DNA from 2 places in the Streptomyces sp. NBC_00448 genome. Region 2 is predicted to be linked to the other one. Evidence: riboswitches for the same ligand, from Rfam matches in the RefSeq annotation. Region 2 holds a riboswitch; the other holds the start of a gene.
The links. Region 2 has a riboswitch for glycine ahead of gcvP (aminomethyl-transferring glycine dehydrogenase). Riboswitches for the same ligand answer to the same signal wherever they lie in the genome.

Region 1 (3,400 bases), 1.8 Mb from region 2:
CAGGTACGCCGGCGACCGCCTGCTGCATCATGAGGCGGACGGACTCCACCGCCTGCGCGGCACCTTCGTAGAGTTCGACGCCGATCGCGAGGTAGGGCTCGCCGAGTACGGGCTGCACCCAGGCCTGCCGGAGCGCCCGCACCGCGGAGGTGCGGTGCGCGGCCTGCGCGAGAAGCGCGTAGAACTGCGGCATCTGCAGGGACGGTTCCCCGATCTGGAGCGGGCCGGCGGGCAGCAGGTCGAGCCCGACCGCGATCCTGCGCAGGTCCGCCCAGGGGATGCCGATCCCGCCGCCGGCCGCGTGCGGGTTGAGCCACAGCCCGGAGCGGTCCGGGTAGAGGGTCTGCGCGATGTCCCGCCCGGAGACCACCTCGTGGTCGCGGTTCCAGCCGCTGGCGGCCAGCTCACGCGGCGAGGTGAAGCACGGCGCGTAGCCGTACCCGCCGATCTCCATGGTGCCGTACTGCGCGTCGGACGCCCCGGAACTGCCGTGCCACAGCAGCATCCACACCTGGCCCTCGGCGAGTGACGCGAGCAGGTTCTCGTATGCGTCGAACCGGCCGGGAGCCACCTGGAGCAGCATCTGCTCCACATGGCCGGCCTGCGCCGCACCGCCTTGCGCGCCCGCGATCACGTGGGACCGCCCCTTTCCCCTCGTTTCGTTCTGCTCTTCGCACGACATCAAACCAGGTCGAGTGTGCCCAGCGGTATGGCGACCGACTCAAGCGGAACCGGCTATAGACCAGGTATACGACCGTTGAACGGGCGCGAGGCGGCCGGACCCGCCCGCCACACGACCGCGGCCAAGATCACCGCCGGGCCGCGGCCCGATCACCGCCCGACCACCGCCGGGCCGCAGCCGGTTCGCGGCTCGCCCGCGGACTCGCCCGCGAACTCGGTCGCGGACTCAGTCGCGGGCGAAGAACGGCCGCACCGTCTCCAGCAGCCAGTCGCCCACCGGGTCCTGCGCCACGTCCAGCAGGATCAGGTGCACCGGCCACGGCGGCGGGGCCACGCCCATCGCCCGGCCGAGCGCGTCCATCGCGGCGGCCCGGTCGTCCTCCTGCCAGCGGTCGAGTTCCACACCGATGAACAGGGCGGGCGGCTCCTCCTCCACGGCGGCCAGCGCCCGCCGGCCGGAGAGCAGCACCGGGGTGACCGCGAACTCGCCGGCCGCGGCGGCCAGGAAGTCCACCGGTTCCTCGTCGTGGCCCGGCTCCCACAGCCGCACCCGGGCACCGGGGGGCGCGTCCGCGCCGCGTACCCCGGAGAACTGCGGCGCGCGCTCGCCCGGCACCGGCCGGCACAGCTGGGCCACCGCGGCCGGCGGCAGCGGCACGCCGACCGCCCCGCCGGGGTTGACCGCGATGCCGACCAGCGGCGGCAGCCCGCGGGCGAACTCGTGCACCGGCGCGACCGTGCAGGACATGCCGTCCGCGGCCTGCCGGAACTGCTGCTCGGAGCTGAAGACCGGTACGTAGGGCGCGCCGCCGAGCACGACGGTCGGCAGGTCGAGGCCGGCCGCGTCCGGCGAGCCGCCGTTCGGCAGCGGCACCCACACCTGGGAGCGGCCGAGCACCTCCAGCAGCCGGGGTGTGGCCGACGGATTGCCGAGGCTGGCCCCCAGCACCTCTTCCAGCTCGTTCGCCGGCCATATGTACGGTGCCGGATTCTCCATGTCCACCCTTGTCCGCCCGTGTACCGCGTCTGTAGCGTTGTGCAGCGTCGTGCCCGGGAAACCCTAACCGCTGCCGGGGGCCGGGGACCCTGGGCATGCAATGATGAAGACCACAACTTGCATACCGGCCGTTCGAGGCCGCGCGGGAGAGCCCCGGACCTGTGCACGCGACCAGTTCGCGGGCGCCGGGACGGGCGCCGAAGGAGCAAGTCCTCCCTTGAATCTCTCAGGCACAGATACCGCGCGGGCGAGGCAGATCTGAAAAGCGGCGGAGCCGTCGGCGCACCCTCGGGTGTGCGGTCCCGCCCACCCAAGGTGCAAACCGCGGCCCGCGCGAGCGGGGTTCACGGTGAACCTCTCAGGTTCCGATGACAGATGGGGAGTGTCCATCCGTCATCTCTCCTTCCTCTTCACCGAGACCGAGCCTGGGAGCCTGTCACCGATGAGCGAACCCCGTCACACCGCGCTCGACGCCCTGCACCGCGCCCTCGGCGCGACCATGACCGACTTCGCCGGCTGGGACATGCCGCTGCGGTACGCCAGCGAGCGCGAGGAGCACCAGGCGGTCCGCACCCGGGCCGGTCTCTTCGACCTGTCGCACATGGGCGAGATCACCGTGACCGGCCCGCAGGCGGGCGAGGCGCTGGACCACGCCCTGGTCGGCCACCTGTCCGCGCTGGCGGTGGGCCGGGCCCGCTACACGATGATCTGCGCGCCCGACGGCGGCATCCTCGACGACCTGATCGTGTACCGGCTCGGCGAGCAGGAGTTCATGATCGTCGCCAACGCGTCCAACGCGCAGACCGTGCTCGACGCGGTGGCGCTGCGCGCGGCGGAGTACGACGCGCAGGTCCGCGACGACCGCGACGCGTACGCGCTGCTGGCCGTCCAGGGCCCGCAGGCCCCGGCGATCATGAAGGCGGTGACCGACGCCGACCTGGACGGGCTGAAGTACTACGCCGGGCTGCCCGGCACCGTCGCCGGGGTGGACGCGCTGATCGCCCGCACCGGCTACACCGGGGAGGACGGCTTCGAGCTGTTCGTCGCGCCGGCCGACGCCGAGCGGCTGTGGCGGGCGCTGACCGATGCTGGCGAGTCGGCCGGCCTGGTGCCGTGCGGGCTGTCCTGCCGGGACACGCTCCGCCTGGAGGCGGGCATGCCGCTGTACGGGCACGAGCTGACCGCCTCGGTCACGCCGTTCGACGCCGGGCTCGGCCGGGTGGTCAAGTTCGACAAGCCCGGGGACTTCGTCGGGCGCGCCGCGCTGGGCGCCGCCGCCGAACGGGCCAAGGACCTGCCACCGCGCAAGCTCGTCGGGCTGGTCGCGCAGGGCCGCCGGGTGCCGCGGGCCGGCTACCCGGTCACCGACGCCTCGGGCGCGGTGATCGGCGAGGTCACCTCGGGCGCCCCGTCGCCGACCCTCGGCAAGCCGATCGCGATCGCGTACGTGGACGCGGCGCACGCGGCGCCCGGCACGCCGGGGGTCGCGGTGGACATCCGCGGCTCGCGGGAGCCGTACGACGTCGTGGCGCTGCCGTTCTACCGGCGCGAGCGCTGAGCGGACCGAGCCCGCTCCCCCGTCGCCCCACCCGGCGCCGGTTCCGCGACTCGCACCGCACCGCACCTCGCCGTTTCCCCGTTCTTCCCCCTCGCCCCCCTTTCCCTCAGCTTTCCGTTTGCCGTGCCGCACCCGCGAGCACCCCTGTCGATCCGGGAGAATTC
Region 2 (3,400 bases):
GTGGTGCGCGAGACCGCCCGCCGGCTCGCCGAGGCCGTCGACACCACCGGTGGCGTGCGGCTGCTCGGGGTGGGCGTCGCCGGGCTCGCCGACTTCACGCAGGAGGACCTGTTCGCCCAGGCCGCGGGCGAGCGGGCGCTGAACGGCGACTCGGCGGAGGACGACGCCCCGCCGCCGCTGCCCAGCAGCCCCCCGCCGGCCCCCGAGCGGGCGAACCGCTGGCTGCCGGGCCACGACGTCACCCACGCCACGTACGGCGCCGGGTGGGTGCAGGGCAGCGGGGTCGGCCGGGTGACCGTGCGCTTCGAGGTGCCCTCGGACGCCGTGCCGGGCCGGGTGCGCACCTTCCCCGTGGATGATCCGGAACTCAGTTCCAGCGATCCGCTGCCCCTGGCCGCCCAGCGGATGCCCGTGGACCCGGGCGACCCGCCGCCGTCCGGTCCGCCCGCAGGTTCGGAGGACACGGGTCCGCCGGCAGACCCGCCAGCGGTCCCGCCCGTGGACGCGGGCAGCGACCCGCCCGCCGATCCGGCTCAGTCGTCGTCGGCCAGCTCGCCGAAGTCCCCGGAAGGCGCCGGCTCCGCCCCCGACCGCGGCACGTCCATTCCGTAGTGGTGGTAGAGCTGCAACTCCTGCTCGGGCGAGAGGTGCCGGCCCACGCCGAAGTCCGGCGCGTCCTTGATCAGCGCCTTCTCGTACGGCACCCGCAGTTTGTCGCCGTCCAGTTCGCTCGGGCCGAGCGGCACGAAGGCGTCCCGGGTGAACAGGCCGGTGCGCAGCGCCGCCCATTCCGGCGTGCCGGTCGCGTCGTCGAGGTAGACCTCGTCCACCGTGCCGATCCTCGTCCCGTCACGGTCGAAGGCGCGGCGGCCGATCAGGCTGCGCGGATCGATGTCGGTCTGCACGGTCCCTCCAACGAGTCCAACCAACCCCAGGCCCGCCGTCGTACGACGGCTGCCGACTCCTACCCAAAGCCACAACAGGGGCGGTGTCGACTCGGCACCTGTTCCGATCCGTGTTCGGATCACGCTGGTAGGCTGGCAGAAGGCCGTTGACCCCGTGCGGGAGAGTCCTCCAAGAACCCGCCTGGTGGCGGGTGGCGGAAGGCGCCGAAGGAGCAAATCCTCCCCGGAATCTCTCAGGCATCCGTACCGCTCGGGTGAGGTCACTCTGGAAAGCAGGACCTGTCCCGGAAGCAGCGCGGCCGCCGGGCGCGTCCTCACCGACGGTGAAAGCCGCCCTGTGGGCCGGGGCGGTGAAGCTCTCAGGTTCTGATGACAGAGGGGGAGGCCGTACGGGTGCCTTGGCGGCACCCCCGAAGGTCGTTGCAGACCAGGAGGCCCCCGAAGATGAGTGACCGCCGCAATTCCCTCGCCGAGCTGGAAGCCGGCCGGCCGTTCGCCCGCCGCCACATCGGCCCCGACGCCGAGGCGCAGGCCAAGATGCTCGCCCAGGTCGGCTACGGCTCGCTGGACGAACTGACGGGCGCCGCCGTACCCGAGACCATCAAGAGCACCGAAGCGCTCGGTCTGCCCGCCGCCGTCACGGAGGCCGAGGCGCTCGCCGAGCTGCGCGCGCTCGCCGACCGCAACCAGGTGCTCACGCCGATGATCGGCCTGGGCTACCACGGCACCTTCACCCCGCCGGTCATCCTGCGCAACGTGCTGGAGAACCCGGCCTGGTACACCGCCTACACCCCGTACCAGCCGGAGATCTCGCAGGGCCGGCTCGAAGCGCTGCTGAACTTCCAGACCGTCGTCGCCGACCTCACCGGCCTGCCCACCTCCGGGGCATCCCTGCTGGACGAGGGCACCGCGGCCGCCGAGGCGATGGCGCTGTCCCGCCGGGTCGGCAAGGTCAAGAACGGCGTCTTCCTGGTCGACGCCGACACCTTCCCGCAGACCCTCGCGGTGATCCGGACCCGCGCCGAACCGACCGGCGTCGAGGTCGTCACCGCCGACCTGTCGGCCGGCATCCCCGCCGACGTCGCCGAGCGCGGCGTCACCGGCGTGCTGCTGCAGTACCCCGGCGCCTCGGGCGCCGTCCGCGACCTGCGGCCGGTCATCGAGCAGGCGCATGACCTCGGCGCGATCGTCACCGTGGCCGCCGACCTGCTCGCGCTCACCCTGCTCACCTCGCCCGGCGACCTCGGCGCGGACATCGCGGTCGGCACCACCCAGCGGTTCGGCGTCCCGATGGCCTTCGGCGGCCCGCACGCCGGCTACATGGCCGTCCGCGACTCCTACGCCCGCAACCTGCCCGGCCGGCTCGTCGGCGTCTCGGTCGACGCCGACGGCGACACCGCCTTCCGGCTGGCGCTCCAGACCCGCGAGCAGCACATCCGCCGGGAGAAGGCCACCAGCAACATCTGCACCGCCCAGGTGCTGCTCGCCGTGATGGCCGGCATGTACGCCGTCTACCACGGGCCCGACGGGCTGGCCGCCATCGCGCGCCGCACCCACCGCTACGCCGCGGTGCTCGCCGCGGGCCTGCGCGCGGCCGGCGTCGAGCTCGTCGAGGACGCGTACTTCGACACGCTGACCGCCCACGTGCCCGGCCGGGCCGCCGACGTCGTGGCCGCCGCGCGCGCCGCCGGCGTCAACCTGCGGCTGACCGACGCCGACCACGTCGGCATCGCCTGCGACGAGACCACCGACCGCGCCGCGCTCAGCTCGGTGCTCGCCGCCTTCGGCGCCACCGGCGACATCGACGCGCTCGACGCCGCCGCCCCCGACGCGCTGCCCGATGCCCTGCTGCGCACCGACGACTACCTCACCCACCCGGTCTTCCACCAGCACCGCAGCGAGACCTCGATGCTGCGCTACCTGCGCCGGCTCGCCGACCGCGACTACGCCCTGGACCGCGGCATGATCCCGCTGGGCTCGTGCACCATGAAGCTCAACGCGACCACCGAGATGGAGCCGGTCACCTGGCCGGAGTTCGGCGCCCTGCACCCCTTCGCGCCCGCCGACCAGGCCGAGGGCTACCTCAGCCTGATCCACGGCCTGGAGGACCAGCTCGCCGAGATCACCGGCTACGACAAGGTCAGCCTCCAGCCCAACGCCGGGTCGCAGGGCGAACTGGCCGGCCTGCTCGCGGTCCGCGCCTACCACCGGGCCAACGGCGACCTGGACCGTACGGTCTGCCTGATCCCGTCCTCCGCGCACGGCACCAACGCCGCCAGCGCGGTGATGGCCGGGATGACCGTGGTCGTGGTGAAGACCAGCCAGGACGGCGACGTGGACGTCGCCGACCTGCGCGCGAAGATCGAGCAGTACCGCGACCGGCTCGCCGTGCTGATGGTCACCTACCCCTCCACGCACGGCGTGTTCGAGGAGCACATCACCGACGTCTGCGCGGCCGTGCACGACGCCGGCGGCCAGGTCTACGTCGACGGTGC

Region 1: linked by a shared signal. The riboswitch ahead of gcvT (glycine cleavage system aminomethyltransferase GcvT) and the one ahead of gcvP (aminomethyl-transferring glycine dehydrogenase) in region 2 are both predicted to bind glycine.

The regions. Positions count from the first base shown of each region.
Region 1 is NZ_CP107913.1:7,006,814-7,010,213, reverse strand. It holds gene OG370_RS30300 (enhanced serine sensitivity protein SseB C-terminal domain-containing protein) at 1-634, opposite strand, end outside; gene OG370_RS30295 (enhanced serine sensitivity protein SseB) at 908-1,678, opposite strand; glycine riboswitch at 1,812-1,930, shown strand; gene gcvT (glycine cleavage system aminomethyltransferase GcvT) at 2,121-3,236, shown strand.
Region 2 is NZ_CP107913.1:8,833,944-8,837,343, forward strand. It holds gene OG370_RS38005 (DNA polymerase IV) at 1-612, shown strand, start outside; gene OG370_RS38010 (PRC-barrel domain-containing protein) at 534-905, opposite strand; glycine riboswitch at 1,053-1,164, shown strand; glycine riboswitch at 1,165-1,291, shown strand; gene gcvP (aminomethyl-transferring glycine dehydrogenase) at 1,350-3,400, shown strand, end outside.